One region of the Streptomyces sp. NPDC043738 genome, then DNA from elsewhere that is predicted to be linked to it. Evidence: riboswitches for the same ligand, from Rfam matches in the RefSeq annotation. Region 1 holds a riboswitch; each other region holds the start of a gene.

Region 1 (9,889 bases):
CCCGTACCGGGTTGCCGAGGGCTTGATTGAGCAGCAGGCCGGCATTTCCCTTCGCGTCCATGGTCTGGTCGGCGACCATGCACTGGGTAGACCTATCGCGCCCGCCCTCGCCGGTGTAGATGATCTCGGTTTCGCCATACTCATCGTCGACGTAGCCACCAGAGAGAACGATGGAGTCGACGCCTTCCGTCGCGGTACCGGAGATACCCCTTCCGAGTTGGCGATGCACTCCCTGAGCATGCAACTCCGCATGCCCCTCGAAGTGCTGACCTTCATAGACCCCCGCTGGGGCGCCAAACTTGACGGGGTTTCGCGATTTCGCCTTCGTCATGGATGAATACTGCCAACGCCTTGATCACCACGTCACCCCGATCGCCGTGAGCCCCCGCGGGAACGCCCGCGCGTAGGCTCGGGGAAGTTGACTCTGATCGGGAGGATTGTGATGGCCGGCGTACCGACGAGTGTGGTGGCGGCGAGTGGGCTGCTGGGCGGCTACGGCGTGGCCCGTTGGACGAAGAAGCGGCCCCTGGGTGGGGTGGCGCTCGCGGCGGCGGGGGCCGTGGCGGCCAAGGGGTGGCAGGAGAAGGCCGGGGCCAAGACCGCGGCGGCGTTGAGTGGGGCGTATGTGGCGGCCTTTGTGGGGTCGCATCCGCTGGCGAAGAAGATCGGGGCCTGGCCTTCGGTGTTCGCGGTCGCGGGCGGGGTCGCGCTGGCGTCGTGGGCGGTGGTCGACCGTCGGGGGAAGTGAGGCCGGCGACCGGCGCGGGTACGGGGCGGGGCCGGGGCGTCATGCGTACCCCGACCCCGCCCCGACCTCGCCCCGTCCACGCCGTGGGTGGATCAGGCCGAAGCCTCGTTCAGGAGGGTGAGTTCGGGCTCCGTGAGGGTCAGGTCGGCGACGGCCAGGAGGGGCGTCAGCTGGCTGACCGTGCGGGCGCTGGCGAGGGGCGCCGCGACGGTGGGCTGTGCGGCCAGCCAGGCGAGGGCGACGGTCGCGACCTCGGCCTCGTGGGCGGCGGCGACCGTGTCGAGGGCCTCAAGGACGCGCAGCCCGCGGTCGGTGGCGAGGTACTGGCCGGCCTTCCCGGAGCGGGCGCTGTCGACATCGGTGCCCGGGCGGTACTTGCCGGTCAGGAAGCCGGAGGCGAGGGCCCAGTACGGGATGGCGGCCACGCCCTCGCGGGCCGCCACGTCGGCGAGTTCGCCCTCGTAGGTGTCGCGGGAGACCAGGTTGTAGTGCGGCTGGAGGGCGACGTAACGGGCCACGCCCTCGCGGGCGGAGAAGGCCAGGGACTCCGCCAGGCGCGGCGCGGAGATGTTGGAGGCGGCGATCTCACGGACCTTGCCGGCCTGGACGAGCTCGTCGAGGGTGCCGATGATCTCCGAGACCTCGACCGATTCGTCGTCGTAGTGGGTGTAGTAGAGGTCGATGTAGTCGGTGCGCAGACGGCTGAGGGACTGGTCGACCGCGGACTTGACGGTGGCCGGGCTCAGGCCCTTGTAGTCGGGGTGGGCGCCGACCTTGGTGGCGACGACGACCTCGGAGCGATTGCCGCGGGAGGCCAGCCAGTTGCCGATGACGGTCTCGGATTCACCGCCCTTGTTGCCGGGCACCCAGGCCGAATAGGCGTCGGCGGTGTCGATGAAGTTGCCACCGCCTGCCGCATACGCGTCGAGCACGGCGAACGACTCGGCTTCGTCGGCCGTCCAGCCGAAGACGTTGCCCCCGAGGGCGAGCGGGGAGACGGCGAGCGAGCCGAGGTTCCGGCGGTTTTGGGGGGTGGGTTGTGTCGAGGTCATACGTGGTTGCAGCGTGGTGAGGGAGGGAGTTATTCCGCGGGAGGAGTGGCCTCCCGCGGCGCGCTCGGGCCGCCTCCCGGCAGGCCCTCAGGCGCGTCGCCCGGCGGGCCGGGCGCTCAGACGTTCACGCCGTGATCGCGCAGCCACGGCATCGGGTCTATCGGGTCGCCGGCGCCGGGGCGTACCTCCAGGTGGAGATGGGGACCGGTGACGTTGCCGGTGGCGCCGACGCGGCCGATCACCTCGCCGGTGCTGACCTTGCCCGAGGTCTTCACCATCGAGGACAGGTGGCAGAACCACAGCTCGGTGCCGTCGTCGAGGGTGAGGACGATGCGGTAGCCGTACGAACCGGCCCAGCCGGCCTGGGTGATGGTGCCGGAGTGCACCGCCTTGATGGGCGTACCGGTCGGTGCGGCGAAGTCCTGGCCCGTGTGGTCGGCGGCCCAGCGGTCGCCGGCCTGACCGAAGCTGGCGGTGAGGGTGTAGGAGGAGACGGGGGCGATGAAGCTCTTCGCCAGTTGGGCCAGGCGCTCGGCCTCCGCCTTCCGGCGCGCCTCCGCCTCGGCCTTGCGCTTGGCCTCCAACTCTGCCGCCTTCTTGGCCGCCGCGGCCTTGTCCGCCGCGTCCTGGGCCGTCTTCTGGGCCGCGGACGCGTCCGTCGCCGCCTGCTTGATGGCGGCGCCCTCGGCCGCTTCGCGGGCCTGCTCCTCGGCGGCGCCCTGCTGCGCGTCGGCCTGCTGGAGGATGCGGCTGCGCAGCGCCTCGCCGGCGTTGGTGCCCGTACCGGTCGTGCCGGTCTGGGTGACCTGGGAGAGCGGACCGGCGGCTACGGGGTCGGCGGAGTCGCTTCCGGAGGCCGTTGCGGTGGAATCGGCGCCGGAGTCGGATATGAGGCCGCCGAGCCCCGGGAGGGACTCGGCATCCGGAAGGCTGTCGGAGATGTCGTGGGCCATGCCGCCGATGTCGGGCATGGATATCGGGACCGGCGGACGGTCCTCGGCGGTGGCCATGCCGCCCGCGCCGACGGCCGCGATGACGCCGACGCCCAGGACCGTGCCACTACGGGCGAGTCCGCCGCCGCGCTGCTTGGCCACCCGGTGCTTGCCGCGGACCGGTCGCAGCGACTCCTCGGTGGGATTCCACTCCTCCCAAGGGCCGTCGCCGTCGGTGCCCGCTATGCCCTCCGGATCACCCGGTCCTTCGAAGGCACCTCGGTCGTCGAGCCGGTATGCGGGCGAAGCCTCGGGGGCAGGCCTGTTGGACGCCACGGGGGCGCACTCCTTTCCTTCCTTCTCGCCTACCGGGTTAGCTGACGGGTTCGGAGCAGGAAGGTCTCCTACGGGCCACTCTGGCGGAGGCGCCCGATTCACCCCAAGGTGGTGGTTCCCCGGTTCCCTTGGTGCAGTTCGAAGTGCTGGAGATGCGTGAAAAGCGCGTGCGGGATTCGGCGTCGGCGCGCGGTGCCGCCTCTTGCGACGGCTGGGACGACCGCGCTGCGTTATCGGACAGTAATAGAGGTCGCGACTGTTTTCCAAGCCTTCCTGGGAATCCTTATCCGTTCCGCATGAGGTTTGGCCTGGACTTTTTCGGTCACCATGCCCACAAACCGGGCGAGTTGACCATGCGCCGCTAAACGATCTCGCGCTGATTGTGCGTCAGTCGTTATGCGGAGGGGCGCCCCTCAGTTACGCAACGTGAGGGCGTAACGTCGGATCATGGTCGTCAACGTCGAGAGCGCGGGGAGCACCGTGAGCTCCGGAAACGTCAAGGGCGGTATCGGCCGGAGCGCGGCGGCGGATCTGGCGGAGCGCTACCGGGAGTTCTCGTGGCGGGAGGCGCGGGGACGGTCCGACGCCCATGCGGAGCTGACCGCGCGGATCAGCCAGGACCCGGAGTTCTGCGATCTGCTGTCGGGGTCGCTGCCGGCCGGCAACAAGCAGCAGCCGAACCTCCTGCTCGCCGCCGTCCGCCAGCTCGACGGCCCGCACGCGGAGCAGGGCCCGCGCGGCGAGGCGGCGTACGGTCGCTGGCGCGAGTGGACGGTCCGGCACTGGGACGAGGTCCGCGCGGTGATCATGCAGCGCGCCACCCAGACCAACGAGCCGGCCCGCTGCGCCACGCTGCTGCCGCTGCTCGCCCGTCTGCCGCAGCCGCTGGCGCTGCTGGAGGTCGGCGCGTCGGCCGGACTGTGCCTGCACCCCGACAGCTACCGGTACCGGTACGAGTCCGCCACCGGGTACGAGGGGCGGCCGGCGGGCGGCCCGCGGACCGTCGAGGTGGGGGCGCCGGACGGCCCGGTGGTCTTCGGCTGCCGTACGGACTGGGCACCCGAGGAACTGCCCGGCCGGCTGCCGGAGATCGTCTGGCGGGCCGGAATCGATCTGAACCCGCTCGACCCCGTCGGCGCACCGGACGATCTGCGCTGGCTCCAGTCGCTCGTCTGGCCGGGCGAGGGGGAGCGCGCGGCCCGGCTCTCCGCCGCCGTCGAGGCCGTACGGGCGGCGCCGCGGCCGCGGATCGTACCCGGCGATCTGATCGACGAGCTGCCCGCGCTGGCCGCCGCGGCACCGCCCGAGGCGACGCTGGTCGTCTTCCACAGCGCGGTGCTGAGCTACCTTCCGCCCGCCCGCCGCGAGGAGTTCGCGCGCCTCGTACGGTCGCTGCTCGACGAGCGGCCCGGTGGCGGGCACTGGATCTCCAACGAGCACCACTCGGTCCTGCCGTGGATCACCGCGCCGGAGCACCACGCCGGGCGCCCGGAGGACGGACGGCTGACCCTCGCCCTGGACGGGCGGCCGGTCGCGCTCACCGGCCCGCACGGCGAGAGCCTGCACCGGCTGCCGGGCACGGACCCCGGAACGGGGAGGTAAGCAGAAGCGGCGCGTAGGGGCCGACCGGGCCGGCCCCTCCTCGGCCCGCCCTGATCGGCGGCCCGGCGCTCCTCGCCCCGCCCTACTCCCCCATGGGCCGCTGCACCGCCAGCAGGGCCATGTCGTCCGCCGACGCCCCGCCCGTATGCACTGCCACATCCTCGACGAGGGTGTCCAGGAGGGCGTCCGGACCGGGGAAGCGGCGGCCGCGCAGCCGGTTCGAGGGGCTGTAGAAGCGGCCGCGGAAGTCGCGGGCCTCGGTCATGCCGTCGGTGAAGAACAGCAGCAGCGAGCCGGCCGGCAGGAACATCTCGTCCGACCGGTCGGGCCAGCTCGCCACCTCACTCATCCCCAGGGGCAGCGCCGGCGCCGCGGGGGCCAGCTCGCGCAGCCCGCCGTCCGGGGTGAGCATCAGGGGAGCCGGGTGGCCGCGGTTGAGGACCCGCAGTACGGACCGCCCGTTGGCGGGGATCTCGGCCAGCACGGCAGTGGTGAACCCCTCGAACCGGTCCAGCCCTCCGCGCCGTCTGCCCTCCCGCTGCAGCGCCCGCTCCAGCCGGCCGGCCACCGCCTCCAGGGTGGCCTCCTGCTCCGCCGCCTCCCGGAAGGCGCCGATGACGACCACCGCGGCCTCCACCGCCTCCAGGCCCTTGCCGCGCACATCGCCGACGATCAGCCGCACGCCGTGCGGGGTGTCCTGCACCGCGTAGAGGTCGCCGCCGATCCCGGAGTCCGCCCGCGCGCCCACATAGCGGGCGGCGATCGCCAGCCCGGCCAGCCGCTCGGGCGGCAGCGGCAGTACGGCGCGCTGGGCGGCCTCCGAGACGTCCCGTACGGACGCCAGATGGGCGTCGCTGGTCCGTACGACCCGGTTGATGACCAGCGCCAGCAGGGAGACGACGAAGACCGTGGCGATCTCCGTCACCGACTCGTGGTAGTTCGGGGCGGTGCTGCGGTACGTCACCCCCCAGACCTCGCCGGCCATGGCGGCCACGGCCATGACGGCGGTGCTGGCCAGCGACAGGAGCGGCGCCGCGACCAGCGGCGCGGCGGAGAAGAAGGGGGAGGCGGTGTAGCTGGGCGGTGTCCCCAGGTCGAAGGCGAGGCCGGCGGCGATCAGCAGGGCGGGGAGCCAGCGCGCCAGGCGCCGCACCGGCGGGGGCATCCGCTCGCGGCGCGCCCGCCGCTCCCCGTCGCCCGTAGGGGGCCCGTCGACCTGCCGCATCCGCACCGGCCTCTTCCGCTCCCGCCCGTCTTCCGTACGAGCAGCGTCGTGTCGGCCGCCTCGACTCCCCAAGGGTTGCCGGTAGGGGGGCACACGGCGAGCCGTCGGGGGCCGGACGGGTCACGGCCGGGCCCCGTCCCCAGACGTTCATCAGACGCTTATCCGGGTCCGTGACCATCCCCTTGGGCGTGCAGCTTGGAGGGGGAAACATGCTGAACGAGACGGTTTTCCGGAGTGAGGACGTGCCGGCGGCGGACCGGTTGTCCTACTGGGCGGAGCGTCTGGAGCAAACCCATGCTCCGATCCATCTGAGCAGCGACCACGCCCACGATTTCCGGGCCACCCAGCGCGTGCTGGACCTCGGCGCCGTGTCCGTGTGGCCGGCCACCATCCCGCAGGTGGTGATGCGGCGCACACCACGGCTGGTCCGGCAGTCCGACCCGGAGCTCTACCACCTCTCCTTCGTCGTGGCCGGGACGGGGACGGGCAGGTGGGACGGCCACGAGGTCGCGTACCGGCCGTCCGACCTGATCATCAACGATTCCTCGCTGCCGTGGGAGATCCTCGGCGGTAAGGCCCCGGTCACCACGGTGGGGGCGGAGATCCCCAAGGCGCTGCTGCCCCTGCCGCGCGGCGGGGCCCGTCGCGCGGTCCCACGGCGCATGACGACCCGGTCGGGGCTCGGCGCGCTGCTGGCGCAGTTCCTCCTCCGGCTGAGCGAGGACACCACGCCCTACCAGCCCTCCGACGGGCCCCGGCTGGGCACGGTCCTGACCGACCTGACCACCGCGCTCCTCGCCCACGCCCTCGAAACCGACAGCGCGCTCCCACCGGAAACCCGCCGGCGGACCCTCATGCTGGGCATCAAGCGCTTCATCCAGGAGCACCTGCACGACCCCGGCCTCTCCCCGGCCGTGATCGCCGCCGCCCACCACATCTCCCTCAGCTACCTGCACCGCCTCTTCCAGCACGAAGAGGCCACCGTCGCCGCCTGGATCCGGCGCCGGCGGCTGGAGGCCGCCTGCCGCGACCTCACCGACCCCGCGCTGCACTCCACCCCCGTCCACGCCATCGCCACCCGCCGGGGCTTCTCCTGCGCGGCCGACTTCAGCCGCGCCTTCCGCAATGCGTACGGCACTCCGCCGAAGGACTACCGGCGCCATGCACTGGTCGCCGGTAAGTCGACTGCTGGTTAAGGGACTTGTGCACGGGGCGCTAACGACATTCCCGCCGGATTCCCGGACGCTTGACTCGCGCTGGTTCGACGAGAAGCTGCGTCGAACCAGCGTCATAGGGGGATTTGAGTGCGCACGTCGACACAATCCGGTGGCGCGCCGGGACTTGGAGTTCCGGACCGCGCCGGGCGCGCGGACAGCCGGCCGTCTTCGTCAACGGAGGAGACGAAGGCGGCCCCGTCCGCGCCCGGTGGCGAACTCCCCGACGACGTCGGGGGACTTCGCTCGCCGGGGTCGGGGGACTTCGCTCGCCGGGGTCGCCCGTGCACCCCTTTCCCCCGGATGTCCCATCGCGGCCTTCCGCTCCGAAAGGGGCGGAAACATACACCCGCGAAAGCCGACTAATTCGGATGGTGGAACGGTAATGACGACGCCGAAGTGGCGAAAGCTGGTCGATCACGTCCAGAGCATCAAGGAGGGCGTCTACGAGACGAACGTGGACGGGGACTACAACAACCGGACGCGGTTCGGGAAGCAGTACGGCATGGACGGTGAGCCGTGGTGCGTCATGTTCGACTGGGACATGTACGCCGACGTGGGCCTGGAAGAGTTCGTGCCGCACATCGCCAACGTCAACGGGTTCACCGAGTGGGCCAAGCAGCGTGACCAGTGGTCCGAATACCCGTCGGTCGGGGCGTGGGTCAACCTCCACAACGGTGGTCACACCGAGCTCGTGGTCGGATTCGACGAGACGTACGTGTACACCAAGGGCGGCAACACCGTTGAGGCGGGCGCCACGGACGCCAACCAGGGCAACGGCGTGTACGCGCACAAGACCGAGCGGAAGAGCGCGAGCATCGTCGGGTACTTCGCGCCCAAGTTCCCCGGCGACGAGTGCCCGCCGACCGCTGATCCGCACGACCACCGGGGCGGCGCGGCGCGCAAGGAGTGGCGCTGGCAGGGACACCGGCTCCCCCACGAGGACCACAAGGTGAAGGCTTCCGAGGTCGTCTACGGGGCGCGGAACGTCTCCATACGGATCGTGCAGGCCGCCCTGAAGGCGGAGGTCGGGCTCGACTACAGCTCGGCGCCGGGGACGTTCGGCCCCCGGACCAAGGCCGCGGTGGCCGCGTTCCAGCGCGAGCTCGGCTTCACCGGCGCGGACGCGGACGGCGTCTTCGGCCGCCACTCGCTCGTCGAGCTCGGCAAGCGGCACAAGTTCAGGGTGTACGGGCTGGACTTCTTCGACCGCAAGCGGGACGACGACGGCAAGCCGGGCACCGGGCGCATCGCCATCCCGCTGGACTCGGTGGAGTACAAGCACGTGCCGGACGGGAGCGCGTCGAGGGCGGCGAAGGAGGCCTGCCACATCCTCAAGGTCCCCGAGACCCACTGGGTGGAGGGCATCATGACCGCGGCCAAGCGGGAATCGACCTACCGGTTCAACGCGGTGAACACCTACGACGCGAACGCCCACGGGCCCGAGCAGAGCGACGGGCACCCCCAGAGCTGCACACGCGGGCTGCTGCAGGTCATGCCGGAGACCTTCGCCGAGAACCACCAGCCCGGAACCTCGCACAACGTCTACGACGGCGTGGCCAACATCTGTGCGGCCATGAACTACGTGATGGTCAGGTACGGCGTGTACCGCGACGGCTCCAACCTCGCCGGGCGGGTCCAGCAGTTCGACCCGAGCCGGCCGCCGAAGGGCTACTGAGCGTGCCGGGCATCGGAGACATATTCGACAGTGTGGCCGGCAGTGTGGCCGAGTTGTTCACGGGAGAGCCGAGCGTGCAGCGAGCAGAAGTGGTGTCCCTGTCCGACGTCCACCCCGGCGCGAGGAACGGCAGCGTCCTGACCGTGCAGGAGGCGCTGAAGAAGGCCGTGGGCCTCGACTACTCGTCCGCACCGGGAACCTTCGGCCCGCGCACCAAGGAGGCCTACGCCGAGTGGCAGCGCCACCTCGGATTCACCGGCAGCGCGGCCGACGGCGTGCCCGGGAAGACGTCCCTCAAGAAGCTCGGAGCCGAGTACGGCTTCAAGGTGCGGGAGGGCGACGGAGGTTCGTCGGGCGGCAAGGTCGGCTCACCGGTGCCGGGGCACGGCATCAACTACGCGTACGGCGTGCCGAACCCCAGGTACCAGACGGGGTATCACACCGGGGACGACTACGCGGCGCCGGAGAGAACGCCGGTCGTCGCCGTCCGTGACGGCACCGTCAAGTGGTCGGACGGCCGGGGCGGCGCCTACGGCAACTGGATCGGCCTGCAGGCGGACAACGGCCGCGTGTACGTCTACTGCCACCTGTCCTGGCGCGACGTGCACCCCGGCCAGAGGGTCAAGGCGGGCCAGCGGCTCGGCAGGGTCGGGTCCACCGGAAACGTCACCGGTCCTCACCTGCACTTCGAGGACCACCCCGCGGGCCCGTTCCGCTACGGCCACGACCGCAAGCCGGCCTGGTGAGCGGGGAGAAGCATGCCCAAGACCACCACCGCCTCGTCCCGCACCGGCCGGCTGCTCGCCGCGCCCCTGGTCCTGGCCCTCTCCATCGGTTCGCTGACGGCCTGCGGTCCCACCGACGACGGCCCGCGCGGCGACGGCACCCGGCCGTCGTCCGGCACGAGCCCGTCCGCCACGGACCCGTCCGCCTCAGGTCCGTCGGCTTCGGGTGCGCCGTCGGTCCCGGCCGCCGGAAAGACGGCCGGGACCGGGCCCACCACCCCTGCGGGCGCGTCCTGGTCGCCGGCCGCCGGCCGTGACCCGGACGACCCGGACGACCGCCTCCACCAGTGGATGGAGTCCGGCTCCATCCCGATGAA
Region 2 (9,889 bases), on a different contig from region 1:
CGGCTGGGGGGAGCGGCTGAGGAAGGCGGACGGGCTCCGTCGGCCGGATGTCCACCGGCCCGACGGAGCCCGTCAGCGTTGCGCGCGGTGCGGCCGCCTACATCGGTCCCGCCAGTGCCGCCACCGGCTTCGTCAGGGGCACTCCCGAGCCGTCCCGTCGCGGATCGGCCTCCGGCAGCGTGACCGGGGCGCCCTTGGCGTCCGCGGCCCGCACCGGCGTCGGCCCCGCCCATGCCTGGGTCAGACAGTCCTCGCCCTTCAAGAAGCGCTGGCAGCGCACGCCGCCGGTGGCCCTGCCCTTGCGCGGGTACTGGTCGAACGGGGTGAGCTTGGCCGTGGCCACCGAGTCGTCGAGCGTGCCGTGTGAGCCGGCGACGGTGAACACCATGGCGTCGGAGGCCGGATCGACCGCCGAGAACGCGATCACCTTTGCGCCCTCGCCCAGCTTGATACCCGCCATACCGCCGGCCGGGCGGCCCTGCGGCCGCACCTGCGACGCCTGATAGCGCAGCAACTGCGCCTCGTTGGTGATGAAGACCAGATCCTCCTCACCGGTGCGCAGCTCGACGGCGCCCACGATGCGGTCGCCTTCCTTGAGGGTGATGACCTCCAACTCCTCCTTGTTGGAGGGGTAGTCGGGCACCACCCGCTTGACGACGCCCTGCTCCGTGCCGAGGGCCAGGCCCGGCGAGGACTCGTCCAGTGTGGTCAGGCAGATCAGCTCCTCGCCGTCCTGCAGCGTCAGGAACTCCGAGATCTGGGCGCCACCGGAGAGGCTGGGTGCGGCCGCCGTCTCCGGGAGCTGCGGAAGATCGATCACCGAGAGCCGCAGCAGCCGACCCAGGGACGTCACCGCGCCCACCTCGCCGCGGGTCGTCGCCGGCACCGCCGAGACGATCACATCGTGCTTGACCCGCTTGGCGTCGGCGTCGAAGGGCACCTCGCCGGTGACCGTGCGCGCCAGCAGGCCCGTAGAGGACAGCAGCACCCGGCACGGGTCGTCGGAGACCTCCAGCGGCACCGCGCCGACCGAGGGGCCCGCCGACTCCAGCAGGACCGTGCGCCGGTCCGTGCCGTACTTCTTGGCGACCGCGGCCAGCTCGTTGGAGACCAGCTTGCGCAGCTCGGCGTCCGACTCCAGGATCCGGGTCAGCTTGTCGATCTCGTCCTGCAGCCGGTCGCGCTCGGACTCCAGCTCGATACGGTCGAACTTGGTCAGCCGGCGCAGCGGCGTGTCGAGGATGTACTGCGTCTGGATGTCGCTGAGCGAGAAGCGCTCGATCAGCCGCTCCTTGGCCTGCGCGCTGTTCTCGCTGGAGCGGATCAGGCGGATCACCTCGTCGATGTCCACCAGGGCCGTCAGCAGGCCCTCGACCAGGTGGAGCCGGTCGCGCCGCTTGCCGCGCCGGAACTCGCTGCGCCGGCGCACCACCTCGAAGCGGTGGTCGACGTAGACCTCCAGCAGCTCCTTCAGACCCAGCGTCAGCGGCTGGCCGTCCACCAGCGCGACGTTGTTGATGCCGAAGGACTCCTCCATCGGCGTGAGCTTGTAGAGCTGCTCGAGGACGGCCTCGGGGTTGAAGCCGTTCTTGACCTCGATCACCAGCCGCAGGCCGTGCTCACGGTCGGTGAGATCCTTGACGTCCGCGATGCCCTGGAGCTTCTTCGAGCCGACCAGGTCCTTGATCTTGGAGATGACCTTCTCGGGGCCGACCGTGAAGGGGAGTTCGGTGACGACCAGGCCCTTGCGGCGGGCGGTGACGTTCTCCACCGTCACCGTCGCACGGATCTTGAACGTGCCGCGGCCCTTCTCGTACGCGTCCCGTACGCCGCCCAGGCCCACGATCCGGCCGCCCGTCGGCAGGTCGGGACCGGGCACGAAGCGCATCAGCGTGTCCAGGTCGGCGTTGGGGTGCTTGATCAGATGGCGGGCCGCGGCGATGACCTCGCCCAGGTTGTGCGGCGGCATGTTCGTGGCCATGCCGACCGCGATACCGGACGAGCCGTTGACGAGGAGATTCGGGTACGCGGCGGGCAGGGCGACCGGCTCGCGCTCCTGGCCGTCGTAGTTGGGCGCGAAGTCGACGGTGTCCTCTTCGATCGACTCCGTCATCAGGGACGTCGCGGACGCCATCCGGCACTCGGTGTACCGCATGGCCGCGGGCGGGTCGTCGTTGCCCAGCGAGCCGAAGTTGCCGTGGCCGTCCACCAGCGGTACCCGCATCGAGAACGGCTGCGCCATGCGCACCAGCGCGTCGTAGATCGACGCGTCGCCGTGCGGGTGAAGCTTACCCATGACCTCGCCGACGACCCGGGCGCACTTGACGTAGCCGCGGTCGGGGCGCAGGCCCATCTCGTTCATCTGGTAGAGGATGCGGCGGTGCACGGGCTTGAGACCGTCGCGGGCGTCCGGCAGGGCGCGCGAGTAGATGACCGAATACGCGTACTCGAGGAAGGAACCCTGCATCTCGTCGACGACGTCGATGTCGAGGATCCTCTCCTCGAAGTCGTCCGGCGGCGGGGTCTTCGTGCTGCGGCGGGCCATCGCGGCTGCGGCTCCTTCTGCTGCGTCTACTGCCGATGTCGGGTGCGACGTCAGGGCGACGTCGGTCAATCAGTCGGGTCAATCAGCTGGGGGATCAACCGGCGAGATCTGTGAGTCTGACGCGGACCATTGTGGACCGCCCCACTGACAACGCCCACCGCGACTCCCCCTTCGCCTCTCGAGGGCCCCGGGCACGACGCTCGATCGGGGCCGGTCGCACGGGAACTTCGCCAGATGCCGACGCGCTTGCATACAGTGACAGAACTTCCTCGCAAGCGGATCGAAGGGACGTACATGCCCATGGGTCACACGGCCACAGAACAAGCCGGCTCCGGCGGCCTGACAGCGACCGAGCACCGGCTGGCCAACGGCCTGCGCGTGGTGCTCTCCGAAGACCACCTGACCCCGGTCGCGGCGGTGTGCCTGTGGTACGACGTCGGCTCCCGCCACGAGGTCAAGGGCCGTACGGGCCTGGCTCACCTCTTCGAGCACCTGATGTTCCAGGGTTCCGCGCAGGTGAAGGGCAACGGCCACTTCGAGCTGGTGCAGGGCGCCGGCGGCTCGCTCAACGGCACCACGAGCTTCGAGCGCACCAACTACTTCGAGACCATGCCCACCCATGAGCTGGAGCTCGCGCTCTGGCTGGAGGCGGACCGGATGGGTTCGCTGCTGACCGCGCTCGACGAAGAGTCCCTGGAGAACCAGCGCGACGTCGTCAAGAACGAGCGCCGCCAGCGCTACGACAACGTCCCCTACGGCACGGCCTTCGAGAAGCTGACGGCCATGGCGTACCCGGAGGGCCACCCGTACCACCACACGCCCATCGGGTCGATGGCCGACCTGGACGCCGCTTCGCTGGAGGACGCCCGGGCGTTCTTCCGTACGTACTACGCGCCCAACAACGCCGTCCTGTCGGTCGTCGGCGACATCGACTCCGCGCAGACGCTGGCCTGGATCGAGAAGTACTTCGGCTCGATCCCCTCGCACGACGGCAAGCAGCCGCCCCGGGACGGCACCCTGCCCGACGTCATGGGCGGACAGCTGCGCGAGGTCGTCGAGGAGGACGTGCCCTCCCGCGCCCTGATGGCGGCCTACCGTCTGCCGCACGACGGCACCCGTGAGGCGGACGCCGCGGACCTGGCGCTGACCGTCCTGGGCGGCGGCGAGTCCTCCCGCCTGTACAACCGGCTGGTGCGTCGCGACCGCAGCGCCGTGGCGGCCGGCTTCGGCCTGCTGCGGCTGGCCGGCGCGCCCTCGCTGGGCTGGCTGGACGTGAAGACGTCCGGCGGCGTGGAGGTCCCCGACATCGAGCGCGCCGTCGACGAGGAGCTGGCCCGCTTCGCCGCCGACGGCCCGACCCCGGAGGAGATGGAGCGCGCGCAGGCCCAGCTGGAGCGCGAATGGCTGGACCGCCTCGCCACGGTCAGCGGCCGCGCCGACGAACTGTGCCGCTTCGCCGTCCTGTTCGGCGATCCGCAGCTCGCGCTGTCCGCCGTGCGGCGTGTCCTGGACATCAGCCCCGAGGAGGTGCAGGCGGTCGCCAAGGCCCGGCTGCGCCCCGACAACCGCGCGGTGCTGGTCTACGAACCCACCGAGCCGACCGACGCCGCCGACACCGAGGAAGGGGAGGCGGACCAGTGAGCGACGCCACCAACCGCGCAGGGTCCCCCATGAGCACCATGGACTTCCACCCCCAGCCCCGGGGCGGCGCGCCCAAGCCGTGGGCCTTCCCGGCCCCCGACCGCAGTCAACTCCCCAACGGGCTCACGCTGCTGACCAGCCACCGTCCCGGCCAGCAGGTCGTCGCCGTCGAGGTCAACCTCGTCGCGCCGCTGGACGCCGAGCCCGAGGGCCTGGACGGCGTCGCCACGATCATGGCGCGTGCGCTGTCCGAGGGCACCGACAAGTACGACGCCGAGGAGTTCGCCGCCGAGCTGGAGCGCTGCGGCGCCACGCTGGACGCCCACGCCGACCACCCCGGCGTACGGGTCTCCCTGGAGGTCCCGGCCTCCCGGCTGCCGCGCGCGCTCGGCCTGCTCGCCGACGCGCTGCGCGCCCCCGCCTTCCCCGACAGCGAGGTCGAGCGGCTGGTGCGCAACCGCCTCGACGAGATCCCGCACGAGCTCGCGAACCCGGCCCGCCGTGCCGCCATGGCGCTGTCCAAGGAGCTGTTCCCGGCCACCGCGCGCATGTCGCGGCCCCGCCAGGGCACCGAGGAGACCGTGGCCCGCATCGACGCGGCGGCCGTCCGGGCCTTCTACGACGCCCATGTGCGGCCCGCCACGGCCACCGCCGTCATCGTCGGCGACTTCACCGGTGTCGACCTGGACGCGGCGCTCGCCGAGACCCTCGGCGCCTGGAGCGGTTCGACGGCCGAGCCGCTGAAGGCCGCGCCGATCGTCGCCGACGACACCGGCCGTGTGGTGATCGTGGACCGCCCCGGAGCCGTCCAGACGCAGCTGCTCATCGGCCGGATCGGCGCCGACCGCCACGACCGGGTGTGGCCGGCGCAGGTCCTCGGCACGTACTGCCTGGGCGGCACGCTCACCTCCCGGCTGGACCGTGTGCTGCGGGAGGAGAAGGGCTACACCTACGGGGTGCGCGCCTTCGGCCAGGTGCTGCGCTCCACCGCCCCCGCCTCCCCCGAGGGGGCGACGGGCGCGGCGCTGCTGGCCATCAGCGGCTCGGTGGACACCGCCTCCACCGTGCCGGCGCTCCAGGACCTGTGGCAGGTGCTGCGGACCCTCGCGGCGGAAGGGCTGACGGACGAGGAGCGCGATGTCGCCGTCCAGAACCTCGTCGGCGTCGCGCCGCTGAAGTACGAGACCGCGGCGGCCGTCGCGGGCACGCTGGCCGACCAGGTCGAGCAGCAGCTCCCGGACGACTTCCAGGCGCAGTTGTACGTCCGGCTCGCGGAGACCGGCACGGTCGAGGCGACCGCGGCGGCGGTCAGCGCCTTCCCGGTGGACCGGCTGGTGACGGTCCTGGTGGGTGACGCGGCCCAGATCGCCGAGCCCGTCAAGGCGCTGGGGTTGGGCGAGGTGACGGTCGTCGGCGGCTAGGGCGACACAGCCAGGGCCGATCCGGAAGGCACGCCCTGGCCGCCCCGTATGACGGCGGATCAGTTTCGAGCGGCGGCTCCCGTGGTGCTCTCTGCCACGGGAGCCGCCGTATGTCCGGTTTATGGCGACTGACCGCTCCGCTTCTTGTGGCATCCCGCACAAAAAAGCGGTTCTGTTTGGCGATCGAAAGTTGCCCCGATTAGCGTCGGTCCGGCTGTTCGTCACAACTCCGCCACAACAGTGGCACCGGACAGTCATCGCCGAGTCCCCGTACGGCGCGAGCCAGGGGAGCCGGGGACCCACACGTCCCTGGGGTGAATCGGACGCCTCTTCGGAGGAGCCCGTAGGAGACCTTCCTGCTCCGAACCCGTCAGCTAACCCGGTAGGCGAGAAGGAAGGAAAGGACAAGCCAGTACATGGCGTTCATACGTGCCACCGGGAAGCACCGTCGTGCGAGCCGCACCGCCCGCTCGACCCGCAACATCGCGGGCATAGCCACCCTCGCGGCCTCCGGCGTTGTCGCCTCGGTGGCCTCGCCGGCGCTGGCCGCCACGGACGAGGCGCGCACCCACGACACCGGTCTGCAGCAGGCCGTCGTCCTCGGTGACGAGCTCGCCAACCGCATCGAGGCCCAGGCCGACGCGCAGCAGGCCGACGCCGAGGCCGCCGCCGCGAGGGCGAAGGCCGAGGCCGTCGCCAAGAAGCAGGCCGAGGAGGCCCAGCGGCGCGCCGAGGCGGCCCGGAAGAAGGCCAAGGCGGAGCGCGAGGCCAAGGAGCGCGCCGCCCGCGAGGCCGAGCGCAAGCGCCTCAACACCTTCGTCGCCCCGATCGCCGGCTCCTACGTGTCCACCGCCTACAAGGCGTCCAGCGGCCTGTGGTCCTCGGGCAGCCACACCGGCATCGACTTCCACGCCGCCTCCGGGACCTCCGTCCGCGCCGTCGGCGCGGGCACCGTCGTCGAGGCCGGCTGGGGCGGCTCGTACGGCAACAACGTCGTGATCAAGATGAACGACGGCACGTACACCCAGTACGGCCACCTGTCGTCGATCTCCGTCTCGGTCGGCGAGAGCGTCACCCCCGGCAAGCAGATCGGGCTCTCCGGCGCCACCGGCAACGTCACCGGCCCGCACCTGCACTTCGAGGCCCGCACCACCGCCGACTACGGCTCGGACATCGACCCGATCGCGTATCTGCGCTCGCACGGCGTCAACGTCTGATGCACCGCGGTCGCCTCCGCATCGTCTGACACACCGCTTCGCCCGATGCCGGCGCCGTCCGCTGGCTAAAAAATATCCATGGATAAGCGGAGTCCGTCGGAAAAGCCGTCCCGGTCGAATAGAGTCACGGAAAAGTCGTCAACCGGCGGCGTTTCCAGGGGATTACGGCGGAGGCACGGACGATGCGAGGCCATATTTCCGCGCATGCGGTGTGCACGGCGATTCGCGAGGACATTGTCTCCGGTGCGCTGGCGCCGGGGAGCCGGCTGATCGAGGAGATCCTGGCGGCGCGTTACGGCGTCTCCAGGGTGCCGGTCCGTGAAGCGCTGCGCACCCTGCAGTCGGAGGGCTTCGTCACCACCCGCCACCACGCGGGCGCCTGTGTCGCCGAGCCCACCGAGCAGGAGGCCGCCGACCTGCTGGACATCCGCGCGCTGCTGGAGCCGCTGGGTGCCGCCCGCGCGGCCGCCCGCCGCAGCCCGGCCCATCTCAAGGTGCTGCGCGGGCTGGTGCGGCTGGGACGTGAGCGGGCGCGCCACGGCAACGCCGCGGACCTGCGCCAATTGGACGGCTGGTTCCACGAGACGCTCGCCCAGGCGGCCGGCAGCCCCAGCCTGACCGCGCTGCTGACCCAGCTGCGGCGCAAGATCGAGTGGATGTACGCGGTGGAGCCGCCGGCCGGAGCCGGCGAGTCCTGGGACGATCACGGCGCGGTGCTCGACGCGGTGGCCCGCGGGGACGCCGAACGCGCCCGCGCCCTGATGGCGGCCCATATCGAGCGTTCACTGCCGGTCTACCGGCTGCGGCGCCCGGCCAAGGCCGAGGTGAGGGATCCGAAACGGCCCGTCAACACAGCGCGCGCCCGCTCTTAACAACGGCCCCGTATACAAAGAGGGGTGCGGGGCAATGGCACGCGCAGGGGAATGGGCGCGACGGCCGCACGGCGATTTCTTGCAGGGTGCCGGTATTCCGTCCGCCGTGCACCCGTATTCGGATTTCTGGTGCTTTCGTGCCGGGCGCCGAACCGTACGGCGTTTTTCCGGCGGAGTTTTCCGGAGAATCTATTCAGCGGCGGCGGGGCATGGCGCCGCGCTGCGGCATTTCAGGCGGCATACCGGCCGGGGCGAAGAATCGCGATCGCAGCGAAACGGCCCCGCCGCGACGACCGGGTTCCGGTCACCGCGGCGGGGCCGCCGCATGCAGAGGTCCTGGGGGACTCAGACGGTCTCGGGGAGCTCCTCGAGACCCTCGGCAACGAGCTTCGCCAGGCGGTCGAGCGCGGCCTCGGCACCTTCGGCGTCGGAGGCCAGCACGATCTCCTCGCCGCCCTGGGCGCCCAGGCCCAGCACCGCGAGCATGGAGGCCGCGTTGACGGGGTTGCCATCAGCCTTGGCGATCGTCATCGGGACGCCGGAGGCGGTGGCCGCACGGACGAAGATCGACGCGGGGCGGGCGTGCAGGCCCTCGGCCCAACCGACATTGACGCGGCGCTCAGCCATGGTGTTGCCCTTCAAAGTCGTGACAGTTGTCTAGACCAGTCTCTCACGCTGTCGGGAGTGCTCCGGCAGCCCCGAGTCCTGTCCCGAGCGTACGCGCGCGGGCCGGTTGTCAGTGCCCGGCCGTACTCTGTCCGCATGCAGAAGCCGCCGGATCATGCATACCCGACCCACTGGGAAGCGGACGTGGTGCTGCGCGACGGCGGCACGGCGCGGATCCGCCCCATCACCCCCGATGACGCCGAGCGGCTGGTCTCCTTCTACGAACAGGTCTCGGACGAGTCGAAGTACTACCGCTTCTTCGCTCCCTACCCGCGGCTGTCCGACCGCGACGTGCACCGCTTCACCCACCACGACTACGTCGACCGCGTCGGACTGGCCGCGATGGTCGGCGGCGATTTCATCGCCACCGTCCGCTACGACCGGATCAACGACCAGGGGCTGCCCGCCAAGGACCCCGAGGACGACCAGGCCGAGGTCGCCTTCCTCGTCCAGGACGCCCATCAGGGGCGCGGGGTGGCCTCCGCCCTCCTGGAGCACATCGCGGCGGTGGCCCGCGAGCGCGGCATCAGGCGGTTCGCCGCCGAGGTGCTGCCCGCCAACTCCAAAATGATCAAGGTCTTCACGGACGCCGGGTACACCCAGAAGCGGACGTTCGAAGACGGCGTGGTCCGGCTGGAGTTCGACCTGGAGCCCACCGAGCAGTCCGTGGCCGTCATGCGCGGCCGCGAGCAGCGCGCCGAAGCCCGTTCGGTGCAGCGACTGCTGGCCCCCGGCTCGGTCGCCGTCATCGGGACCGGCCGCGCCCCCGGCGGCATCGGCCGCACCGCGCTGCGCAACATCCTCACCTGCGGCTTCACGGGCCGGGTGCACGCCGTCAACCACGCCTTCCCCCAGGACATGCGGCGGCTCGACCCCGAAGGGGTGCCGGCCGCCCGTGCGCTCGCGGAGATCCCCGAGCCGGTCGACCTCGCGGTCATCGCCGTCCCCGCCGACAGCGTCCCCGACGTCGTCCGGGACTGCGGCGAACACGGCGTCCAGGGCGTGCTGATCCTCTCCTCCGGCTACGCCGAGTCGGGCCCCGAGGGCAGGGAGCGGCAGCGCGCCCTGCTCCGCCAGGCCCGCTCGTACGGCATGCGGCTCATCGGGCCGAACGCCTTCGGCCTGATCAACACCGCCGCCGACGTCCGGCTGAACGCCTCCCTCGCCCCCCGGATGCCCGGCGCCGGCCACATCGGCCTGTTCACCCAGTCCGGCGCCATCGGCATCGCCCTGCTCAGCGGACTGCACGCGCGCGGCCCCGGTGACGGCGGCATCGCCGGCATCTCCGCCTTCGTCTCGGCCGGCAACCGCGCCGACGTCTCGGGCAACGACCTGCTCCAGTACTGGCACGACGACCCGGACACCGATGTCGTGATCCTCTATCTGGAGTCCATCGGCAACCCCCGCAAGTTCGCCCGGCTCGCCCGCCGCACCGCCGCCGTCAAGCCGGTCGTGGTCGCCAAGGGAGCCCGGCACAACGGCACCGCCCCCCTCGGCCACGCCGTGCCCACCGTCCGCGTCCCCGAC
Region 3 (9,889 bases), on a different contig from region 1:
GCCGGCTTGGCCGCCTCGTAGAACTCCTCGCGGGGGTTCTCCATGGCGCCGAGCGAGACGACCTCGCGCTTGAGGAACATGGCGAGCGTCCAGTCGGCGAAGACCCGGATCTTGCGGTTGAACGTCGGCATCGCCATGCCGTGGTACGCGCGGTGCATGTACCAGGCGAGACGGCCCTTGAGCTTGATCTTCATCTTGCCCATGACGATCATCGCGACGCCCTTGTGCAGGCCCAGACCGGCAACCGCACCCTTGTTGGCGTGGCTGTACTCCTTCTGCGGGAAGCCCCGCATGCCGGAGACCACGTTGTCGCCGAGGACCTTGGCCTGCCGCAGCGCGTGCTGCGCGTTCGGCGGGCACCAGGCGTTCTCGTTGCCGCTCTTGCGGCCGACCAGGTCCGGGACCTGGGCGTTGTCGCCCGCGGCCCAGATGTAGTCGGTGCCCTGCACCTGGAGGGTGGCGGCGGTGTCGACGTGACCGCGCGGGCCGAGCGGCAGACCGAAGCGGGACAGCGCCGGGTTGGGCTTGACGCCAGCGGTCCACACGATGGTGTTGGAGTCGACCTCGAGGCCGTTGTTGAGCTTCACATGACCGTCGACGCAGGAGTCCATGCCGGTCTTGAGGTAGATCTCGACGCCGCGGCTCTCCAGGTGCTCCTTGCCGTAGGCACCGAGCTTGGGGCCGACCTCGGGGAGGATCTTGTCGGCGACGTCGACCAGCAGGAAGCGCATGTCCTCGCGCTTGACGTTGCTGTAGTACTTCGCGGCGTCGCGGGCCATGTCCTCGACCTCGCCGACGGTCTCCGCGCCCGCGAAGCCACCGCCGATGAAGACGAAGGTCAGGGCCTTGCGGCGGACCTCTTCGTCGGTCGTGGAGTCGGCCTTGTCCAGCTGCTCCAGGACGTGGTTGCGCAGGCCGATGGCCTCTTCCACGCCCTTCATGCCGATGCCGTTCTCGGCCAGGCCGGGAATGGGGAAGGTGCGGGAGACCGCGCCCATCGCGATGACCAGATAGTCGAAGGGCAGCTCGTACGCCTCGCCCACCAGCGGGGCGATCATGGCGACCTTGCGGTCCTGGTCGATGGTGGTGACCCGGCCGGTGAGGACCTCCGCCTTGGGAAGCACGCGTCGCAGCGGGACGACGACATGCCGCGGGGAGATGCTGCCGGCGGCGGCTTCGGGCAGGAAGGGCTGATAGGTCATGTACGACCGCGGGTCGACGACCGTGACGGTCGCCTCGCCGTAGCGCATCTTCTTGAGGATGCGCCGAGCTGCGTACAGGCCTACGTACCCACCGCCTACTACGAGGATCCTGGGACGCTCCGTGGTGCTCATGCATCGAGTATCCACCCCCACATGGGGGGTCGCTCGTGAGCCCCTTCACAAGCACTGAGGGGGCATCTGCTACACTCCGCCGGCTTCGTGACCGACGCCATAGTGCGCAGTGGAACCACCGTAGGGCCCGAGGCGTTGGAGACCCCCGTTGATCAGGGCATGTCGGGCCCCGGGCGACTGAACCACTCCTTCCGGGAGTGGACCGCTCACGCTCCGACACCCACGCATCCTCCGGGTCGAAGGGTCTTAGGACCTTCGAATGAGGGTCGGACGAGCAGATTGTTCGCCCAACAGGAGGCTTTTTCATGTGAAGGATTTCACGAACTTTCTTCGCGGACCCCTCCGCGGAACCCTCGAAAGCCCCCCGGAACGCGCTCGGACGGGCATCCCGCCCGCTCAAGACGCCGGTCGGCAGAGGCCGTTGCCGACCCCTGCCGCACCCGTGCGCACCCCCGCCGGCGACTCAGCCGGCGATGCTCCAGGCGATGCCGTCGAGGATGTCGTGCTCGCTGACGACGACCTCCTCGGCCCCCGTCCGCTCCATGATCGACAGCAGTACGAGCGCGCCCGCGCCGATCACATCGACCCGGCCCGGGTGCATGACGGGGATGGCCGCCCGCTCGGCGTGGGTGGCCGACAGCAGCTGCTCGGTGATCTCGCGGACCTTCGCCACCGAGATCCGCGCGTGGTGGATGGCCTCGGAGTCGTAGTGGTCCAGGCCCAGCGCGATACCGGCGACGGTGGTGACCGAACCGGCCAGGCCCACCAGCGTGGCGGCCTCGCTCAGCGGGACGGTCCGCTCCGCCCGGTCCAGCGCCGCGGCGATGTCCGCCTTCATGGCGGTGATCTGCGCCGGGGCCGGCGGGTCGCTGATCTCTCCCCCGTGCAGCAGGTGCCGCTCGGTCATCCGCACGCAGCCGACGTCGACGGAGCACGCGGCGCGGTAGGAAGTGCGCGGCGAGGCGTCCTGGGAGTCGCCGAGGACGAACTCGGTCGAGCCGCCGCCGATGTCCACCACCAGGAAGGGCTTGGCCAGGTCCGGGCGGCCCGCCAGTTCCTTGGTGGCGCCGTTGAAGGAGAACTCCGCCTCCTGGTCACCGGTGATCACCTCGGGCTCCACGCCCAGGATGTCCACGACGCCGCGGACGAAGTCCTCGCGGTTCTCCGCGTCCCGGGAAGCGGAGGTGGCCACGAAACGGACCTGCTGCGCGCCCAGGCCGGCGATCACCGCGGCGTACTCCCGGCAGGCCGCGAAGGTCCGCTCCAGCGCCTCCGGCGACAGCCGCCCCGTACGGTCCACGCCCTGGCCCAGGCGGACGATCTGCATCCGGCGGTCGAGGTCCTTCAGTTCCCCCGTCACCGGGTCCGCGTCCGCGACGAGCAGGCGGATGGAGTTCGTACCGCAGTCGATGGCGGCGACCCGCTTCACTGGGAACCTCCCTTGTCGTCCTCGGCGCAGGGGCTCACACACGGCCCCTTCTTCCACCACTCCGGCAGCATCGCGATGGCCTCGTCCCCGAGCGGGTTGACGCCGGGGCCGGCCGCCAGCGAGTGGCCGACGAGGACGTGCAGGCACTTGACCCGGTCGGGCATGCCGCCCGCGCTCGGGAAGCCCTGGAGCACCTCGATGGCGTCCCGCCGCCGGATGTAGTCCTCGTGGGCCGCGCGGTAGGCGGCGGCCAGCTCCGGGTCGGTCGCCAGCCGCTCGGACATCTCCTTCATCACGCCGTTGGCCTCCAGCGTGCCGATCGCGGAGGCCGCGCGCGGGCAGGTGAGGTAGTAGAGCGTGGGGAAGGGCGTGCCGTCCTCCAGGCGCGGCGCCGTCTCGACGACGTCCGGCTGGCCGCACGGGCAGCGGTGCGCGATGGCGCGCAGCCCGCGGGGCGGGCGGCCGAGCTGCTCCTTGAAGGCCGCGATGTCCGCGGCGGTGGGCTCGGTGGGCTCGGTCTGGGGCGGAGGGGTTTCCATGTGCGCTTTCGGTGAGGTGGGTGGTGAGGCGGCGGTGCGGACCGCCTGGTGTCGACAGTACGGGCTGCCCCGCGCCGGCGGTACGGCCCGCGGCGCACCGGCGTACGGGGCTCGGCACTACCGCTTGTCGGCCGCGTCGACGGCGCTCCACAGATTCTCGTACCAGGGGCGCCGCGCCGCCTGCGGTCCCTTCGGGGCGGCGGCGGAACCGGAGCCGTCCTGGACGAGGTAGCCGGTCTCCCCCGGCATGACGTAGTGCAGCTGCCGACGGGCCTGCTGGCGTACGTACTCCGGGTCCTGCCACCGGGCCCGCTGCTCACGCAGCCGGTCCAGCTCGGCACCGGCGTCCTGGGCCTTGCGGCGCTGTTCGGCGATGTCGGAGCGCTGGGAGATGTACTGCCTTATGGGGTACGCGAGGGCGACCACCAGGGAGCACATCACCAGCGCCAGCAGGGCGGCGCGGCCGGTGAGGCGGTTGCGTCGGGGCGGGCGGGCTCGGTAGACGCGGGCGGCGGCCTGCTCGCCGAGCGCCTTGAGTCGGGTCGCGGTCGAGAACCGGTCCGCGGGCACGTCGTCTCCCCTTCACTGACTGACGCCGGACTGCAAAAGCGGGTACGTCCCCGGCAACGGTACGGGACCGTCGCCGGGGACGTACGAGGCGTTCGGCCGTGACGTCAGCCGATCAGCCGTTACGCGGGGCGCTGCGCCGAATCAGTTCGCGGAGCGCTGTACCGATTCAGTTCGCGGAGCGCTGTGCCGATTCAGTTCGCGGAGCGCTGTACCGATTCAGTTCGCAGAGCGCTGTACCGATTCAGTTCGCGGAGCGAAACCGCGGGAAGGCGGAGCGGCCGGCGTAGACCGCGGCGTCGTCGAGGATCTCCTCGATGCGCAGCAGCTGGTTGTACTTGGCGACGCGCTCGGAGCGGGCCGGGGCACCGGTCTTGATCTGGCCGCAGTTGGTGGCGACGGCCAGGTCGGCGATGGTGACGTCCTCGGTCTCACCGGAGCGGTGCGACATCATGCACTTGAAGCCGTTGCGCTGGGCCAGCTCGACGGCGTCCAGGGTCTCGGTCAGCGAGCCGATCTGGTTGACCTTCACCAGCAGCGCGTTGGCGGAGCCCTCCTCGATGCCGCGGGCCAGGCGCTCGGGGTTGGTGACGAACAGGTCGTCGCCGACCAGCTGGACCTTGGCGCCGAGCTTGTCGGTGATGACCTTCCAGCCGGCCCAGTCGTCCTCGAACAGCGGGTCCTCGATGGAGACCAGCGGGTAGGCCGCCACCAGCTCCGCGTAGTACTCGGTCATCTCGGCGGCCGAGCGGGTCTGGCCCTCGAACTGGTACGAGCCGTCCTTGTAGAACTCGGAGGCGGCGACGTCCAGCGCGAGCGCGATGTCCTGGCCGGGGGTGTAACCGGCCTGCTTGATGGCCTCGAGGATGAGGTCGAGGGCCTCGCGGTTGGAGCCCAGGTTCGGGGCGAAGCCGCCCTCGTCGCCGAGGCCGGTGGACAGGCCGCGCTCCTTGAGGACCTTCTTGAGGGTGTGGTAGACCTCCGCGCCCCAGCGCAGCGCCTCGGAGAAGGACTCCGCGCCGATCGGCGCGATCATGAACTCCTGGATGTCCACGTTGGAGTCGGCGTGCGAGCCGCCGTTGAGGATGTTCATCATCGGCACGGGCAGCACGTGCGCGTTCGGACCGCCGAGGTAGCGGAACAGCGGCAGGTCGCTGGCCTCGGAGGCGGCGTGCGCGACGGCCAGGGAGACACCGAGGATGGCGTTGGCGCCGAGCGAGCCCTTGTTGTCGGTGGCGTCCAGGTCGAACATCGCCTGGTCGATCAGCCGCTGCTCGGTCGCGTCGTAGCCGACGAGCTCCGGGCCGATCTGCTCGATGACGGCCAGGACGGCCTTCTCGACGCCCTTGCCGAGGTAGCGGTTCGGGTCGCCGTCGCGGAGCTCGATGGCCTCGAAGGCGCCGGTCGAGGCGCCGGACGGCACGGCGGCACGGCCCGTGCTGCCGTCGTCGAGGCCGACCTCGACCTCGACCGTGGGATTACCTCGCGAGTCGAGAATTTCGCGGGCTACGACGACGTCGATGGACGGCACGTTGTCTCCTTCATGGGTGTCTGGAGTTCTGCAGCATGAGCCTAACGGCCCCTGGCTCGTCCGCTTGCCCTCGGCCCGCTCCGTGGGACGAAAAGATACTCAAAGGCGCAGTTCACGGGAGGTTTCGGCACATTGTTCGCTGAGCGGGGAAAATACTCGACGCCGCTGGTCACCGGCGCTGCGCGCCCCGGCGAACGGAGAAGCCCCGCCACGGCGCACTGGGGGGGCGTGTGCGCCGGGCGGGGCAGTCTCACGAAGCGGCGGGGACCGCCGCCGGGGTCATACGGGACCCGGTGAGCGGACGGCTCAGATGCTGAGCTGCTGACCCGGGAAGATCAGGTTCGGGTTGCCGCCGATGACCGACTTGTTGGCCGCGTAGAGCGACTTCCAGTTGGTGCCGTGGGCCTTGGCGATCTTGGCGAGGGTGTCGCCCGCCTTGACGGTGTAGTCGCCGCCGCGCTCGGACTTCTTCGGAGTAGGCTGGGCCTTCTCGGCCTTGGGGGCGGCCGGGGCCTTCTTCACCTCGGGCTTGGCCGCTTCCTGCTTGGGGGCGGACTTGGCGGAGGTGTCGAGCTCGGGGGCCGGACCACCGGAGGTCAGGCCGCCGGCACCGGCGCAGGACCAGGCGCCCGGGCCCTGGATGGCGAGGAGCTTCTCGGCGGCGGCGATCTGCTGGGCCTTGGTGGCCAGGTCGGCGCGGGCCGCGTACTGGGTGCCACCGGCGGCGGCCCAGCTGGAGTTGGAGAACTGCAGGCCACCGTAGTAGCCGTTACCGGTGTTGATCGACCAGTTGCCACCGGACTCGCACTGGGCGACCTTGTCCCAGGTGGCGACCGAGGCGGCGGAGGCGGACGTGGCGCCCATCAGCGGGACGGCGACGGCGGCACCGGCGACACCGGCGAGGGTGGCGACGCGGACGGCCTTGGAGGGACGACGGTGCTTGCCCTTGTTGATCAGCATGGTTCGTTCGTTTCCTCACCGACGCCTACGAGGTGAGCTGTCGGGTTCGGGCTGTGAGTCGCCCGGCCGGGCGCGCGTGGCGCACCTGGCTTCACCCCAAGCCGGCTGACCCGCTTTCACGGGCCTGACCGGCGCCTACCTTGGTTCCCCCGCTCCTGCCTTCGGCGCTTGCGCGTCAACTGCCTCCGACCACCGGCAGGATTCGGCGTGTGATCGAAGGGGCTCGCTTTGGCGAGCGGTCCTGACCGTAAGCAGTAATCCCCTTGGTGTTCAAACCCCACCTTCTGAACCAAGTTGACCGTTTTTGATCACGGGTTGGTCACATATCTGCAGGTGAGGCCCGGTATGACGGCGGCGGGCGGATCTGTGCGCCCGCCGCCCAACGAGAGCCTTGTCTCACTTTCCCAAAGGGGACGAAGGCGGCGAACTAGCCTTCCTTGTGCCCGAGATCGAGCCGCTGACCCGGCTGGATCAGGTTCTCGTCGGTCCCGATGACGCCCTCGTTGCGCTCGTAGAGCGCGGGCCAGCCGCCCGGCAGCCGATGGGCCGCGGCGATGGCTGACAGGCTGTCACCCGGGCGCACGGTGTAGTCGCCGCCCGCCGGGCCCGTGCGGCGCCCGTCGTCGCCGCGCGAGGCGTGCCGGCCGCCGGGCGACCGGTCGCCGCCGTCGCTCTCGTCCGGGTCCGCGTCGCCGCGGTGCTTGCCCTTGCCGGGCGTCTGCCCGGGCGTACCGCTCGGGTCCGGGCGGTCGGCGTCGCCGGAGGGGTCGGTGGGGCGGGAGGCGTCGTCGCCCTGGTCACCGGGCGTGGTGGAGTCGGACGGCTCCGGGGTCTTGGAGGTGTCGCGGCCGTCGGACTCGGACGGCGCCGGCGTCTCCTGGGACGGCTCGTCGCCCGCATCGCCGCGCGAGTCGTCGGACGAGCCGTCGCGGGACCCGTCACGGGATCCGTCCGGGGACTTCTCGCCGTCGCCCTCGCGGTCGCCGTCGTGGGCCCCGGAGTCGTCCGGGCCGTCGGGCACATCGGACGAGCCGGTCGAGGGGGACTGGTCCCAGGGGGCCGGGTCGCCGTCGTCGTCGGAGGGGTCGGGCAGCGGCGTGCTGGTGCTGCCCGGGTCGACCTTCGGCGCGCGGCCGTCCTTGGTGAGGCCGGCGTTGACGGCGCAGCTCGGCCAGGCGTCCGGGCCGCGGTCGTCGAGGATCGATTCGGCCACGGCTATCTGCTGGGCGCGGCTGGCGAGATCGGGACGCGAGGCGTAGGCCCCGCCGCCGTAGTCGTCCCACATCTCCTGGGTCAGCTGCAGCCCGCCGTAGAAGCCGTTGCCCGAGGCGGCGCTCCACACCCCGCCGCTCTCGCACTGGGCGACCCGGTCCCAGGTCGCGGTGTCGGCGGCATGTGCCCCACTGGCGGAGAGCAGCGGCAGTGCGAGGCCCGCGCCGGTCACTCCCGCCGTGACAAAGATGGCCGGTGCTTGACGGGGGCGACGGTGTCGGCCGTTCCCGGAACGCATGCGGATGCCTTTCGCGCGGCGGTTGAGTTGTTCGACGACCGTTCGATTCCCCACCCCTTCGGACGTCCGCTGATGCGGGCGCCCGTGTGAACGAATCGTGAATCCTGTCGACCGTCGGGTCGAAAGGTAGCCGGGGTCACGGGTAGTCACAAGCCGGTGTAGCGCAGATCACGCTTAGGTCACGCGACTGACGATCCGTCACCTTTGCCGGTACCCCCGGTCAGGACCGCTCGGGCGTGAACTCCACCGGGAGGGACCGCAGTCCGCGCATGATGAGCCCGCCCCGCCAGCGCAGATCATCAGGATCCGTGGCAAACCGGATGTCCGGGAGCCGGGTCAGCAGCGTGGCGAGCGCGGTCTGCCCCTCGAGCCGGGCGAGCGGTGCGCCCAGGCAGTAGTGGATGCCGTGCCCGTATCCCAGATGCTGATTGTCACGTCGGGTCAGATCGAGAACGTCCGGTTCGACAAAGCGTGACGGATCACGGTCCGCGGCGGCCAGCACCACCAGTACGGGGTCGCCCTCGGCGATCCGCTGCCCGCCGAGCATCAGCTCCCGCGTCGCGAACCGCCAGGTCGCCAGCTCCACGGGGCCGTCGTAGCGGAGCAGCTCCTCGATGCCGGTGGCCAGCAGCTCGGTGTCGCCCGCCGCCATCGACTTCTGCAGCAGTTCGCGCTGGGCGGGGTGGCGCAGCAGCGCGTAGGTGCCGTTGCCGATGAGGTTGACGGTGGTCTCGAAGCCGGCGAAGAGCAGGATGAACGCCATCGCGGCGGCCTCGTTCTCGGTGAGGTGCTCGCCGTGGTCGGAGGCCCGGATCAGACCGGATATCAGGTCCTCGTCGGCCTCCGCCGTCTCCCCCAGGGACGCGCGCTTGCGGTGGATCAGCTCGGCGAGGTAGCCGCGCATCTTCTTCACGGAACGGGCGACCCCGCCGCGCGGCCCCCCGCCGTGGCGGATCATCATGCCCGCCCAGTCGCGGAAGTCGTCCTGGTCCTCGCGCGGCACCCCGAGCAGGTCGCAGATCGCGTAGATGGGCAGCGGAAAGGCGAACTCATGGATCAGGTCGGCCTCGCCGCGCCCGGCGAAGCCGTCGATGAGGTGGTCGGCCAGCTCCTGGACGCGGGGGGCGAAGGCCGCGACCCGGCGCGGGGTGAACGCCTTCGACACCAGCCGGCGCAGCCGGGTGTGGTCGGGCGGGTCGATGTTGAGCAGATGCGTCATCAGGTTGGCGCTGCGCTCGCCCGGGATGCCGACCTTGCCCTTGCCGTGCGCGGACTCGCTGTGGTGCACCGGGTTCTTCGACAGCCGGGCATCGGCGAGCGCCTGCCGCGCCTCGGTGTAGCGGGTCACCAACCAGGCCTCCACGCCGCTGGGCAGCGCGGTCCGGTGGACCGGCGCATGCCGGCGCAGCCAGGCGTAAGCGGGGTACGGGTTCGCCGCGAACTCCCAGGTGAACAGCTCGGGGGCCGGGGCGGCGGCCGCGGCGGAGGACGCCACGGGGCAGCCCGCGGGCGCCCCGGCCCCGGCGTCGGCGGGGCCGCCCGCGCGGGCGTCGGCCGCCGCTTCGGCGGAGGCGGTGGGATCAGGAGTGGCGTCCGGCTCGTCGTGCACCTTCCGACCGTAACCGGTGGGCGCACCACCACGCGTCCACCCGCCCTACCCCGCCTGGACCCCCAGCCCCGCGAGGAACGCCACGGCCGCCGGCGACGGGCCGAGGCAGCTCCACACCACCCGCTCGGTGCGCTCCGGCGCCGGCCGCGCGCGCACGATGTGCAGCCCCGGCAGATCGGCGGCGATGGCCTCCGGGACCATGCCGATGCCCAGCCCGGCCCGCACCAGCTTCGCCAGGAACTCCACCGTGGTGACCTCGAACGCCACCTCCGAGGCCAGCCCCGCGGCCCGGAACGCCTCATCGCGCTGCCGCCGGGCCGCCGAACCCGCCGTGAAGTCCACGAAGGTCTCCCGCGCCAGCCGCGTCAGCGTCGTCCACTCCCGCCCGGCCAGCGCATGCCCCGGCGGCA

The links. Region 1 has a riboswitch for cyclic di-AMP ahead of AC0680_RS05285 (M23 family metallopeptidase). Riboswitches for the same ligand answer to the same signal wherever they lie in the genome.
Region 2: linked by a shared signal. The riboswitch ahead of AC0680_RS35285 (M23 family metallopeptidase) and the one ahead of AC0680_RS05285 (M23 family metallopeptidase) in region 1 are both predicted to bind cyclic di-AMP.
Region 3: linked by a shared signal. The riboswitch ahead of AC0680_RS31445 (LysM peptidoglycan-binding domain-containing protein) and the one ahead of AC0680_RS05285 (M23 family metallopeptidase) in region 1 are both predicted to bind cyclic di-AMP.

The regions. Positions count from the first base shown of each region.
Region 1 is NZ_JBWKCJ010000002.1:468,366-478,254, reverse strand. It holds gene AC0680_RS05300 (YDG/SRA domain-containing protein) at 1-331, opposite strand, end outside; gene AC0680_RS05295 (hypothetical protein) at 443-748, shown strand; gene AC0680_RS05290 (aldo/keto reductase) at 841-1,800, opposite strand; gene AC0680_RS05285 (M23 family metallopeptidase) at 1,917-3,068, opposite strand; cyclic di-AMP (ydaO/yuaA leader) riboswitch at 3,080-3,224, opposite strand; gene AC0680_RS05280 (DUF2332 domain-containing protein) at 3,516-4,670, shown strand; gene AC0680_RS05275 (PP2C family protein-serine/threonine phosphatase) at 4,753-5,895, opposite strand; gene AC0680_RS05270 (AraC-like ligand-binding domain-containing protein) at 6,105-7,091, shown strand; gene AC0680_RS05265 (peptidoglycan-binding protein) at 7,495-8,787, shown strand; gene AC0680_RS05260 (peptidoglycan DD-metalloendopeptidase family protein) at 8,862-9,533, shown strand; gene AC0680_RS05255 (hypothetical protein) at 9,546-9,889, shown strand, end outside.
Region 2 is NZ_JBWKCJ010000043.1:16,466-26,354, reverse strand. It holds gene AC0680_RS35300 (DNA gyrase/topoisomerase IV subunit A) at 98-2,545, opposite strand; gene AC0680_RS35295 (M16 family metallopeptidase) at 2,846-4,186, shown strand; gene AC0680_RS35290 (M16 family metallopeptidase) at 4,225-5,607, shown strand; cyclic di-AMP (ydaO/yuaA leader) riboswitch at 5,856-6,011, shown strand; gene AC0680_RS35285 (M23 family metallopeptidase) at 6,024-6,824, shown strand; gene AC0680_RS35280 (GntR family transcriptional regulator) at 7,007-7,696, shown strand; gene AC0680_RS35275 (HPr family phosphocarrier protein) at 8,042-8,323, opposite strand; gene AC0680_RS35270 (bifunctional acetate--CoA ligase family protein/GNAT family N-acetyltransferase) at 8,459-9,889, shown strand, end outside.
Region 3 is NZ_JBWKCJ010000032.1:26,320-36,208, reverse strand. It holds gene AC0680_RS31470 (NAD(P)/FAD-dependent oxidoreductase) at 1-1,334, opposite strand, end outside; gene AC0680_RS31465 (Ppx/GppA phosphatase family protein) at 1,798-2,763, opposite strand; gene AC0680_RS31460 (DUF501 domain-containing protein) at 2,760-3,302, opposite strand; gene AC0680_RS31455 (FtsB family cell division protein) at 3,420-3,872, opposite strand; gene eno (phosphopyruvate hydratase) at 4,114-5,400, opposite strand; gene AC0680_RS31445 (LysM peptidoglycan-binding domain-containing protein) at 5,707-6,360, opposite strand; cyclic di-AMP (ydaO/yuaA leader) riboswitch at 6,368-6,537, opposite strand; gene AC0680_RS31440 (LysM peptidoglycan-binding domain-containing protein) at 6,788-7,804, opposite strand; gene AC0680_RS31435 (cytochrome P450 family protein) at 8,091-9,365, opposite strand; gene AC0680_RS31430 (LysR family transcriptional regulator) at 9,525-9,889, opposite strand, start outside.